DNA from 2 places in the Vibrio sp. RC586 genome. Region 2 is predicted to be linked to the other one. Evidence: predicted binding sites of a transcription regulator. Region 2 holds the regulator's gene; the other holds the start of a gene.
The links. The regulator PurR, encoded in region 2, represses purine synthesis genes. The targets are predictions, from matches to a motif close to TNANGNAAACGTTTNCNTNA.
Positions count from the first base shown of each region.

Region 1 (6,763 bases), on a different contig from region 2:
GTCTTTCGCGATATGCCCGCCCGTTTCTTGAGCAAAGTGAGCAAAAGCCGTCACGATCGATTTTTTACAAATCGCATCGGAATTACGGCCATCAGTATACTCCGCACAAAATGCAGGGAATTTACCAATCGCACGCAAGAAACGGGTATAGGTGTATTCAGGTGCCGCCATATGAGTGAGGAAATTCCACTCTGATTCAGGAAATACGCGCTCAACCCGTTTAACGTTATCAGGGTTTGTCGCCAGTCCCGGCTCGATCGCATCGACAATCGCATTAGATCGAGTTGCTAACGCATTTGACCAAATACCGTACATAGGATTGGCGGTTTTGGCTTGCTCTGCTGCGGCAATATCCGCTTTAGCAACCACATAACCACCAGGGTTTTGTGGATCAGGCTGAATATTCATTGCCGCTTGTGCTGGCAATGCGCACGCCATAGCCACCCACCACGCCGTGTGTTTGAGTTTAAACATAGATGAAAGCCCTTCTCTCAACTTGGAAATCCATTTGAGAGTAGGCTTATTGAGCACTAATTTAATAGTAAAAAATAAGGAAAAAGCCAGAATTGCGAGCCATTTCAGGACGATGTAAATCGTACGCTTGCGGTCTACATAAAGATTTTGAACGGAAATACAAAAACAACAGATTCTGTTGCAAAAGAAAAAACCTCAGACTATGCCTGAGGTTTTATGTGACTTTTATGGAATATTATTCCCATTCAATCGTAGCAGGTGGCTTACCGGAGATGTCATACACCACGCGAGAAATGCCATTCACTTCGTTGATAATGCGGTTGGAAACCTTGCCTAAGAACTCATAAGGCAGGTGCGCCCAATGTGCGGTCATAAAGTCGATAGTTTCGACTGCACGCAGTGACACAACCCAATCGTACTTACGGCCATCACCCATCACACCAACAGAACGAACTGGCAAGAACACAGTAAAGGCTTGAGAAACTTTGTTATACAGATCCGCTGCGTGCAGCTCTTCAATGAAGATCGCATCTGCACGACGCAGTAAATCACAGTACTCTTTCTTGATCTCGCCAAGCACTCGCACACCAAGGCCAGGACCTGGGAATGGGTGGCGATAAAGCATGTTGTAAGGCAAGCCAAGCTCAAGACCGATCTTACGCACTTCATCTTTAAACAGCTCACGCAGTGGCTCAACAAGACCCATTTTCATGTCATCTGGCAACCCACCCACGTTGTGGTGAGATTTGATCACATGCGCCTTACCGGTTTTTGAAGCCGCTGATTCAATCACATCTGGATAAATCGTGCCTTGTGCCAACCATTTAGCGTTTTTCAGTTTTTTCGATTCTTCATCAAACACTTCAACAAACACACGACCAATGGTTTTGCGTTTCGCTTCTGGCTCATCAATGCCTTCCAGTGCTTTCAAGAAACGTTCTTCTGCATCCACTTTGATGATGTTTAGGCCAAATTTATCCCCAAACATATCCATCACTTGCTGACCTTCGTTCAAACGCAGTAAACCGTTATCCACGAACACACAAGTCAGGCGGTCACCAATCGCGCGGTGAACCAGCATGGCAACCACAGAAGAATCCACGCCGCCAGAAAGACCAAGGATCACTTCATCGTTACCCACTTGCTCTTTAATACGTGCAACGGCATCTTCAATGATAGATTCTGACGTCCACAGACACTCACAACCACACACGCCAAGAACAAAGTTCTCCAGCATCTGCAAACCGTTTTGGGTATGCGTTACTTCTGGGTGGAACTGCACGCCGTAGTATTTCTTCTCTTCATTGGCCATCGCTGCGTATGGACAAGTGTCGGTTTCACCGATTTTTACGAAATCAGCTGGAATTTCGACCACTTTGTCACCGTGGCTCATCCAAACGTCTTGAGTCAATTCAAGATCTTTAAACAGCGCTGATTCGCCAGAAACTTTCACCTGAGCATAACCAAACTCACGCTCATCAGAGGTCGCGACACGGCCGCCTAACTGCTCAGCCATAGTCTGCATGCCGTAGCAAACACCAAATACTGGCACACCACTGTCAAACACATATTGTGGGGCACGTGGCGAATTCGCTTCTGTCACGCTTTCAGGGCCACCAGAAAGAATAATACCGTCTGGATTGAATTCGCGAATGTCCGCCTCTTCTACATCCCAGCTCCACAGCTCACAGTACACACCGATTTCGCGCACGCGACGGGCAACCAGCTGGGTATATTGAGATCCGAAATCGAGGATCAGAATTCGTTGGTCATGAATATTCTTAGTCATTGTTTAGCAGTCTTATCAGCCAAGTATTAAAAACAGGAAGTCTTAAAACGGAGGCGAGTCTACTCGCCTCACATTCAGTCATCAAGCATTAAAGCAAACGTTTACGCTTAACCCAGACGGTAGTTTGGAGCTTCTTTCGTGATCTGCACGTCATGTACGTGAGACTCTTTCATACCCGCACCAGAGATACGTACAAATTGAGCTTTAGTACGCAAATCTTCTACTGAGGCAGAGCCAGTCAGACCCATACAAGAGCGTAGGCCGCCCATTTGTTGGTGGATGATCTCTTTTAGATGACCTTTGTAAGCGATGCGGCCTTCGATGCCCTCTGGAACCAGCTTGTCCGCAGCGTTATCGGTTTGGAAGTAACGATCTGATGAACCTTTTGACATCGCACCCAGTGAACCCATACCGCGATAGGCTTTGTAAGAACGGCCTTGGAACAGAATGACTTCGCCCGGTGCTTCTTCAGTACCAGCGAACATAGAGCCAACCATCACACAAGATGCACCAGCAGCAATCGCTTTAGAAATATCGCCAGAGAAACGGATACCGCCATCTGCGATAACAGGAATACCGAACTCTTCAGCCACACCTGCCGCATCCGCAATCGCAGTAACTTGAGGAACACCCACACCCGTTACGATACGAGTCGTACAGATAGAACCAGGGCCAATACCGACTTTCACAGCACTCACGCCCGCTTCAATAAGAGCGCGCGCACCTTCAGCTGTCGCCACGTTACCACCGATGATTTCAAGGTGTGGGTAAGCCGCGCGAGTTTCACGGATACGTTGCAGAACACCTTCTGAGTGGCCGTGAGAAGAGTCGATCAGCAGTACGTCAACGCCCGCTTCAACCAAGGCTTTAACACGCTCTTCGTTGCCTGGAGCAGCGCCAACAGCAGCACCAACACGCAGACGACCTTGGTCATCTTTACATGCATTGGGTTTGCTTTCGGCTTTGTGGAAGTCTTTCGCGGTGATCATGCCTTTAAGTTGGAACTCATCATTCACCACTAGAATTTTCTCAACACGCGCTTTGTGCATCTCTTCTTGCACTTCAGCACGGCTTGCGCCTTCTTTTACCGTCGCTAGGCGCTCTTTTGGCGTCATGACTGCGGCAACCGATTTGGTGAGGTCAGTAACGAAACGAACGTCACGGCCAGTGATGATACCAACCAGTTCATTGTTTTCTGTTACAACAGGGAAACCCGCAAAACCGTGGTGGTAAGTCAATTCCATTACATCAGCAATGGTTTGCTCAGGGCGAACCGTCACAGGGTGAGTAACCACACCGGCTTCAAAGATTTTCACTTGGTGAACTTGAGCTGCTTGCTGTTCAATCGACATATTCTTGTGAATAAAGCCAATGCCGCCTTCTTGAGCCAGAGCGATCGCAAGACGTGCTTCCGTGACAGTGTCCATAGACGCAGAAACCATAGGAATGTTCAGCGCGATATTTTTGGTCAACCGAGTGCGAAGATCGGCAGTGTTTGGAAGAACGGTGGAATGAGCAGGGACGAGTAGAACATCGTCAAAGGTTAGAGCTTCTTTTGCGATTCGTAGCATGTGCAATATCTCACAACAGGAGTGTTAACAACGGAAATCCACTTCATCGTTTCGCCTAATAAAATGGATTTATATTTGATATTGCGGACGGATTATACGCCCGAGGCAATCGGTTGACTACACATTTTTTCATTTTTTATTTGCATTCCACCCCTTGATATGTATTATATTGCGGCTAATTTCCATACCCACGTCTGAGGAATCAGCGTTGTCTTCTTCTCTCGCCAATCGAAATATCTATACCGTTTCCCGTTTAAATTCTGAAGTTCGTTTATTACTGGAAAATGAAATGGGGATCGTCTGGTTGGTGGGTGAAATTTCAAACTTCTCCGCCCCCGTTTCTGGTCACTGGTACCTCACCCTAAAAGACAGCCAAGCGCAGGTAAAATGCGCGATGTTCAAGGGCAATAACCGTCTGGTTAACTTCAAACCACAAAATGGTCAGCAGGTATTAGTCAAAGCTCGTCTCTCACTATACGAACCGCGTGGTGACTACCAAATCATCCTCGAAAGCATGCAGCCTGAAGGGGATGGACGCCTGCAACAACAGTTTGAACAACTGAAGATGCAGCTTGCCGCAGAAGGCTTGTTTGCTCAGACGCGAAAGAAAGCACTTCCAGAAAACCCTCGCTGTGTTGGGATAATTACCTCACGTACCGGTGCCGCACTGCACGATATTTTACACGTGCTCAAGCGCCGTGACCCGAATTTACCCGTGGTGATCTACCCCACTCTCGTACAAGGCGAAGATGCCGCGATTCAAATTGCCCAAGCGATTGGTCGCGCGAATGCACGCTCGGAGTGTGATGTATTAATCGTGGGTCGCGGTGGTGGCTCTTTAGAAGATTTGTGGTGTTTTAACCATGAAATCGTGGCGCGTACTATCGCCGCGAGTGAAATCCCGGTTATCAGTGCGGTAGGCCATGAAATCGATGTGACGATCGCTGACTTTGTCGCCGATGTTCGTGCTCCTACCCCCTCTGCAGCTGCGGAATTGGTCAGCCGTGATAATCGCCATAAACAGCAAGCCTTGCATCAATGGCAAGCCAAACTCGCCAGTGCCATGCGTCATTATTTGACGCAGCAAGATACGCAATTTGCTCGTATACAGCACAAGCTCGATAAACAGCATCCACAAGCTCGTTTAGAGCGCCAGCAGCAGCAACTTGATGAACTCAGCCTACGCCTTGAGCAAAAGATGCAGCACCGTCTGGCAACTCAGCAGCAGCGTTGGGATCGCTTAAGCCATAAGATCGAACTCCATTCGCCCATTCACTTGGTCCGCCAACAGCGTTTTCACCTGATCCAGCAAGAGCAGCGAATAAATCAGTCGATCCAACACTATTTGATCCAATCACGCCATCAACTTGCTTTGTTGAGTGAAAAGTTGGATGCAGTCAGCCCTCTTGCAACATTAGCCCGTGGCTATTCGGTGACACGTACCACACAAGGTGAGTTAGTGCGTCAAAGCGCTCAAGTGAAACCGGGTGACACTTTAGTCACCCAGTTAATGGATGGCGAGATTCTCTCTACAGTGAATTCGCGCTAAGCGGCTGGAAGACAAAACGGATTTTTGACTTCGATTTAAGCTCATTGCATTGATTACAAAAGTAATTTGCCGCACCACATGCCTGCAGCTTTTCTAACTCGCAGTCACACTCTGGGCAAAAACCCACTTTGCGATAATCCTGAACACAAGCAGTACAGTGATACAGCCCTGTCCATTCCAACTCTTGACCACATACAGGACATGGGTTGTCCATTGCGCTCTCCTTAGTATTTTGCGTTGCGTCACATAATCTCTATAGCGGGGATCATGCGCCATGATCCTTATCACGCCTACTTAGTTTAATGCACAGTGTTTAACCAATACCTGATACTCTTTTAAACAAGATCCTACATTGATCTTCCGCTCAAAAGCTTTTGATCAGCGATCTGCCCCTAAAAGAACTTTTATATAACCACCCACCGAAAGCATAAGTTACATATCCTGCATTTGGATTTTAAACAGACATTAATTCCATAAGATGCATCATTTCAAATAAAAATCAGAATATACTAAAAAGATCCCTCTAATCCAGTCGGTTCTGTGTTAGTTACTACTTCGATATGCTGTTCATCGACTTGTTTTAGCACTACTTTGATCATCCGAAAGGCTTCCAACCCTTTGGTATGTGTTCCTCCGCAAGGAATACGAGCTACGGATCCTTCATGTAAGTCACATACCCAGTAACGCGAATCTGTCAGAGCCAAACCTTCACACTCAAGTTGAATCGGACTCGCTAGCGCTAGCCACTGCACAAGCTGCTGATTAGTGTTTTTCTCTATCAAATCCAAATATCTTAGAACATCATCACTATTTAAGCCGCGCTTACGCAGTGTTTTTCCTAAACGGTACAAATCTGTTGAACAGTTAGGCGTTACAGAACTTGATATCTGCGCATAGCTGTTGAAATCAAAATACCCATGTGGGTCTTTACGGTCAGCATCTTTACGCCAGTAACTTTGAGCCAAAACCTTATTCAGTGCCAAATAAGCCAAATGACCAGCACTATGACCTCGGCTCAAGCTGGCTTGGTATTGAGCATCCACCACCAATTTAACGCTCTCACCCACTTTGAGTGCAGGTGGCATTTGGCTTAGACGGTGTACGACCACAAATATCCAGCCTGCCTCATCTCGTTTTACGGGAATATCACTTCCGACATACAAATGACCCGATGCTTGTTCAATGGCACCCACTAAGCAGTCAGTAACAGGATATTCCTCTCCTTGCCAGATGAATGCACCACGATCCGCCGGATGGTCAGGCCAAATATGGCTAACCGGATGAAAAGGCGTTTTATAAGTAACAACATCAACCCCAGTAGAATGGGGCTGGCATAGCATGATTTGAGTATCAAGGGCGGTGATCCCTTGTGGAAAAGTG
Region 1 is NZ_ADBD01000007.1:845,134-851,896, forward strand. It holds gene VOA_RS10460 (chitinase) at 1-474, opposite strand, end outside; gene guaA (glutamine-hydrolyzing GMP synthase) at 710-2,263, opposite strand; gene guaB (IMP dehydrogenase) at 2,371-3,834, opposite strand; gene xseA (exodeoxyribonuclease VII large subunit) at 4,043-5,383, shown strand; gene VOA_RS10440 (zinc ribbon domain-containing protein) at 5,364-5,597, opposite strand; gene VOA_RS10435 (alanyl-tRNA editing protein) at 5,893-6,763, opposite strand, start outside.
Region 1: the regulator PurR is predicted to act here: its motif matches at 3,936-3,955, upstream of guaB (IMP dehydrogenase).

Region 2 (6,763 bases):
TGCCGCGGTTGAGCCTACTCCTGCCACACCTTAAACTTTCCACGAGCGACAAAAAAACCGGCGAACTGCCGGTTTTTTTTATTTGCCTTACACTCTCTTATCAAAAGTGCTCATCAAGCAAGATGAGTTAAACCAAAGCTAATCACCCGCAAACATATAACCTTCACCATGTACGGTGACAAAAATCTGTGGGTTCTTTGGATCAATTTCCATCTTGGCGCGCATACGGCGAATCAAAACATCAATGGTACGATCGTTTGGAGCGTCCACTCGATGACTGATCATGTTCAAAATGCGCTCTCGGCTTAGCACTTGATTAGGATAAGAAGAAAGCGCTACTAAAAGCTCATATTCAGCTTTAGTTAACTTTACTGGCTCGCCGTTACGGCTAAGTGCACGACGCTGAACATCAAATGTCCACTCACCAAAATAAACCAGTTTATCGTCTTGCTTGTCTGCACTGTTATCACGACGAGCAAGGCAAATACGCCACAACAAGTTCTTAACTCGCACTTGCAGCTCACGTAAATCAACGGGTTTTGTGACATAGTCGTCTGCCCCCATTTCAAGGCCAACGATTTTGTCGATACTGTCTGTGCGTCCTGTCACTAAAATAATGCCAATCTCCGATTGGCCGCGTAGTTCTCGCGTCAATAGCAAACCATCTTCACCGGGCAAATTAATGTCCAGCAACACCAGATCAATATCATTGAGTTCTAGTGCTTCTCTCATTTGCGCTCCGCTTTCCGCCTGTGTGACTTGGTAGCCTTCGTTTTGAAAGTAACCACTCAACTTACTGCGGGTAACGAGATCGTCTTCAACCACAAGTACGTGATAGCTCATAATGCACCATTTTAAATAACTGGATTTATCGCAGGGTTATTCTATTCATATTTATTAATATTTCGAGAAAAATCGTGAGAAACATCACTTTTTCTTGATGCAACTCAAGCCCCACTCAGCACATTCACAACTCATTTGCATCTTTTCACAAATAGACATGTTCAGCATGATAGCTGTTCATTTTTATGGTTTAGACTAAGAGCCAACCGATTGGGAGTGCAAAAATGATACAAGAACTGAAAATCCTCAATGAAAAACGCGCAGAAGTCTATTGGTGGTTGTCGAGCCTATTTATTAAAGAGCTGACTGAACAAGATCTCGCACACTACCATTCAGCGGAAATCCGCACATTTTTGACTGGACTCGCGGCAGAAGAAAGCCTAACCACAGATGTGAAAAGTTTGATAGAAGCGCTGAATCGTTTGCAAGATAGAACCGATGCTCAGCTTGAACTTGCTGCGGATTTCTGTGATTTATTTTTGAAGTCCGATCGTGATTCAGCTCTACCTTACGCATCTGTCTACACGGATAAAGGGCTACTAAACGGTAAACCCGCACAAAAAATGCGCGAGCTTCTCGCCACGCAAGGCGTTAAGGTGGCTCAAAACCTCAATGAACCCGCCGACCATCTCGCAATTCAGCTCGATTTTTTGGCTCACCTTGCCATTAGTGCTAATCAAAATGAACAGGCTGCGGACTTGGATAACGCATCGAAAGCACAAGCTGAATTTATCGAACAACACTTACTCAACTGGTTACCCACCTTTGTTGAGCGTTGCACTCAATTTGATGACTTTGGACTTTACGCAGCCGTTGCTCGTTTAACATTGGCATTCGTGAGACAAGACAAAGATTACCTTCAAGAGCTGAATACGAATATCGAATAAGTGTCTTGTCACTCTCTTACTTAAGGTTGCCGTTCAACACCAAACTGACTCTTTGGCACAGTAAATAGAGTTTGCCTAGACGAATTGATCGCGAAATAACTTAAAGTTTGATGAATGAATTTCGTTGCGGTGAACAGATTTGCAGTCTAAAATCCACCCGCAAACGATAAAAAACGAATAAAAATATAAACCGCTAATTTTTGGCGGTTTTTGTATTTTTATTACTTTAGGCATTGTGATTGAAGCGCTTTACGTACGGCCTAGTACCGCTCATTGCTGCACAGAGTGTGAAGATTCGCTCAGTCTCGCCTTACTTCTGCTGATTTAATTAACCAATAATATTCGCTGGCATCAGCAGTCATCGACAGGAACACTCTATGGCTACGATTAAAGATGTGGCACGCCTTGCTGGCGTGTCAACGACTACCGTCTCTCACGTCATTAACAAAACTCGTTTTGTGGCTGAAACCACACAGGAGAAAGTGCAAGAAGCGGTTAAACAGCTCAACTATGCTCCTAGCGCTGTTGCACGGAGCTTGAAATGTAACACCACTCGCACCATCGGCATGTTAGTGACGCAATCCACTAACTTGTTCTTCTCTGAAGTGATTGATGGCGTAGAAAGCTACTGTTATCGCCAAGGTTACACTCTGATCTTGTGTAACACAGGCGGCATCTATGAAAAGCAACGTGATTACATTCGCATGTTGGCTGAAAAACGGGTTGATGGCATTTTGGTCATGTGTTCAGACTTGACCCAAGAGCTACAAGAGATGCTGGATGCACACAAAGACATTCCAAAAGTAATCATGGATTGGGGTCCAGAAACCTCACACGCTGATAAAATCATCGACAATTCAGAAGAAGGTGGTTACTTGGCTACCAAATACCTGACTGACCGTGGTCATACTGATATTGCATGCTTAAGCGGTCACTTTGTTAAAGCAGCATGCCAAGAGCGTATTCAAGGCTTCCGCCGTGCTATGGCTGAGGCAAAATTGCCGGTTAATGAAGATTGGATTTTAGAAGGCAACTTTGAGTGTGATACGGCGGTGCTAGCTGCCGATAAAATCCTTGCTATGGATAAGCGTCCAACTGCGGTGTTTTGTTTCAACGATACTATGGCACTTGGTTTGATGAGCCGTCTGCAACAAAAAGGCATCCGTGTACCTGAAGACATTTCCGTGATTGGCTACGACAACATTGAATTAGCGGAATATTTCTCACCACCGCTGACTACCGTACACCAACCGAAACGTCGTGTCGGGAAAAACGCCTTTGAAATTTTGTTAGAGCGCATCAAGGATAAAGAACACGAACGTCGAATTTTCGAAATGCATCCTGAAATTGTCGAGCGCGACACAGTGAAAGACTTGACAAAAAACTAACTTTCTTGACAATTCATGACGCCTATATTTGAAAGCTTGTCACATAAATTTGACAAAACCTATGTAGCATAGGTATTAATAACTTAGCTTATTCTCACATTTGAAATACCAAGTTGTGAGAATAAGCCAAGATTGGTTAATTTTTATCAGGAAAAATGTCACGCACAGGGCAAACCATTTGAAAAAGTGGGACGCAAAGCCTCCGGCCTAAACCAAAAGTTTATGGTAGGTAGCGGGGTTACCGATGGCAAAAAATGCATACACTATGTTGACTCATCATTGACATGGCCGATGCATGCATTTGCTAATTTTCTCGGACCTGATTTGGTGGCGTATGTAACAATACTCCGAGACTAACAGCATGAATAAACCAGTATTAAAAGATTCAATGCGGCTCTTTGAGCAGCTAGGACGTGTGAAATCTCGTTCAATGTTTGGTGGCTTTGGTATTTTCGTCGACGAAACTATGTTTGCGCTTGTGGTTAATGAAACGCTGCACATCCGTGCGGACGATGCCACAATCGAAAAATTCAAACTACAAGGTTATGAACCTTACGTTTATAAGAAACGTGGCTTTCCTGTCGTAACTAAGTACTACGCTTTACCTGAAGATTGTTGGAGCAATCCAACCTCCATCTTAACTGAAGCTCGCGCTGCACTTGAAGTCGCTAAGGCAGAGCGTGAAACGCAAGCTCAAGCAAAACCTGAGCGCTTAAAAGATCTGCCTAACTTACGCTTGGCAACCGAAAGGATGCTCAAAAAAGCAGGGATTGAGAATGTTGAATCACTACACTCTCATGGTGCTGTTGAAGCGTATAAAGCGATTCAGCGTACTCACTCAGCAGAAGTTAGCTTAGAGTTGCTATGGGCTCTAGAAGGTGCGATTGAAGGTAAGCATTGGTCAGTGATCCCACAAAATCGTCGTGATGAACTCTTGAGGCACCTCTAACCTACTGTTTTAGGTTCATAATCACGTCAAGATTTAGGTGTGAACACACCAAGACATACGTACATATAACGTGTCCATCTGGGCACGTTATTTTTTGAAAGAAATCCTGCTCTTCCCCTTTCTTTATTCTTAGAGTCTCAGCAATCACGCCTAATTTGGCGAGTTTGAACTCAGTGAGTATGTGTGTATTCATTCCTGAGGCTGTTAGGTATTGGCTACGCTGACTTGCTGCCAACCTGCAACTCCAAATAGTTTGGGTATACTTGACTTAAGTGTTTTGTCACTTGCCAAAACATCGAAATGATTACTAGGTATCTTTACATGAATAAAAAACTCATCATTGCCTTAATTTTGATCGCGATTACCGCCATCTTGGTGACGCAATTTAGCCAATATCTCACGTTGGATATGGCGAAAGCCAAACAAGCAGAATTAGCAAGCTATATTGATGCCCATCTATTGCAAGCCGCTTTCATTTACTTTGTGGTATATGTTTTATTGACTGCGTTTTCCATCCCTGGAGCAACCGTTGTTACTCTACTGGGTGCTGCGCTGTTTGGTTTTTGGCTCAGTCTACTACTTGCTTCCTTCGCTAGTACCATTGGCGCAACCCTCGCATTCCTCAGTAGTCGCTTTCTTTTGCGTGACTGGGTTCAAGCGAAGTTTGCCGATAAACTGTTAACCATCAACCAAGGTGTTGAGCGAGATGGTGCGTTTTACTTACTCTCACTACGCCTCATCCCGATTTTCCCTTTCTTTTTGATTAACTTGGTTATGGGACTGACCCCAATCTCTGTTTGGCGCTACTACTGGGTAAGCCAACTAGGTATGCTACCCGGCACAGCGGTTTATCTGAATGCGGGTACACAATTGGCGGAAATTTCAAGTTTAGGTGAAATCGTGTCCTTCCCTGTCCTTGCTTCATTTGTGCTACTAGGGGTATTCCCAATTATCGTTAAGTGGTTGATGAATAAGTTCCAGCAACGCACCATCCAATCTTCAATTAAGTAAGCATCTAATTGTTAGCATGAAGATTTACACTGCCTCTAACCCATTGGAAGCCCATATGCTGATGCAACTACTGCGTCAGCAGGGCATTCGGTGTGAGATGCGGGGAGAAATGTTGTTTGCGCTGCGCGGTGAGATTCCAATAGATCAAAATAGCGCACCATCGTTATGGCTCGTGAATCCTTCACAGCAAAAGGCAGCTGAACAAATTATCGCTGATTTTTTTAATCCGCCCGCAATAACTCGCTGGCAATGCCCTGAATGTGGTGAAAGCCACGAAGGGCAATTTGCGGTTTGTTGGCAGTGTGGTTATACCCAGCTTGATGATTAAAGGATTAGCTGATCTGACGTTGGATAAACTCGATGGAGCGTTGATTAAATAGATCCGGCTGTTCAACATTACAGACATGACCACAGCCGGGAATTTCATACAGCTCACTCTGCGCATGCAGCGCCACCATCTCTTTTACTGGGTGAATAAACATGTAATCCTTTTCTCCCATTAAATACAGTGTTGGAATTGGTAGCTCGCGATCACGAAAATAACGCATAAGTGGGTTAACTTCCGCCGTTAAAGTAAACCAACGCTTAAATTCTTTTTGACACAGCTTCTGAGCTTCACGAATAAAGAGGTGGCGAGACTCTTTCTGGTTACGCTGTGGCATAACGATATAAGCAAACAATCGATAGAGCCACATGTAAGGGATCAGGTGCTTGCTCAAATGCCCTAGCTTAACCAACACTTGCGAGCGTGTATTAAGCCGAGTTACGGCGCCACCAAGCACCATAGAGCTAACACGATGTGTCGCCAGTTCAGCCAGATTGCGCACTATGATGGTACCCAGCGACATTCCGACAAAGTGCGCGGACTGGATTTTCAGGTGATCCAATACTCTAAGTACATCAAGAGTCACCGTTTTAAAGGTATAGCGATTGGCAATCCAATCTCTAAGTAATCGGTTTGATTTACCATGCCCACGTAAATCGATGAGTAACAAGTTAAAATGCTGGCGATAGGCTTTGATCTGCTTAAACCAAATTGACGAACTGCCCCCAGCGCCATGCACAAAAACCACCCACTCGTTACTGGTCGGGTGCAGATAGGTTTTATGAAATAGGACATTTTCAGCGATATCAGTCATCGGAACCTCTTTATTGCGCAGGCCAAGACTACCATAAACTGTATGGAGAGAATGCTTTCTGTTGTAAGAAACTGTTCAAACAACCAGAAAAACAAAGGCACCAACGGGTGCCTTTCACAAACCATCATCATTAGCCAAATCGCGCTAGCCGGTACATCTTCATGTACTCTTGCGCAGACTCTTCCCAGCTAAAGTTTTGCAACATGGCTCGTTGCTGTACTTTCTGCATCTCCTCAGGCTCTTGGAGATAGAACAGCAATGCACGCTGCATGGTGATCAGTAATGCTTCCGGTGTTGGTTCAAGATAACCAAATCCCGTTGCTCGCTCAGGGAACTTATCGTAGTCATTCACCGTATCTTTCAAACCACCGACTTCCCGAACAATAGGCAAAGTACCATAAGCCATGCTGTAAATCTGATTCAGACCACAGGCTTCAAACTCTGATGGCATCAAGAAGAAATCCGCCCCAGCTTCAACCCAGTGTGCTAAACGTTCACTGTATGTCTCTACAAAAGCAAACTTATTGTGCTGAGCATGAGCGATTT
Region 2 is NZ_ADBD01000013.1:219,483-226,245, forward strand. It holds gene elyC (envelope biogenesis factor ElyC) at 1-34, shown strand, start outside; gene torR (two-component system response regulator TorR) at 139-843, opposite strand; gene torD (molecular chaperone TorD) at 1,068-1,730, shown strand; gene purR (HTH-type transcriptional repressor PurR) at 2,108-3,118, shown strand; cyclic di-GMP riboswitch class I at 3,277-3,364, shown strand; gene VOA_RS04500 (TfoX/Sxy family DNA transformation protein) at 3,480-4,067, shown strand; gene VOA_RS04495 (TVP38/TMEM64 family protein) at 4,389-5,078, shown strand; gene VOA_RS04490 (putative signal transducing protein) at 5,095-5,406, shown strand; gene VOA_RS04485 (alpha/beta fold hydrolase) at 5,411-6,217, opposite strand; gene glgA (glycogen synthase GlgA) at 6,348-6,763, opposite strand, start outside.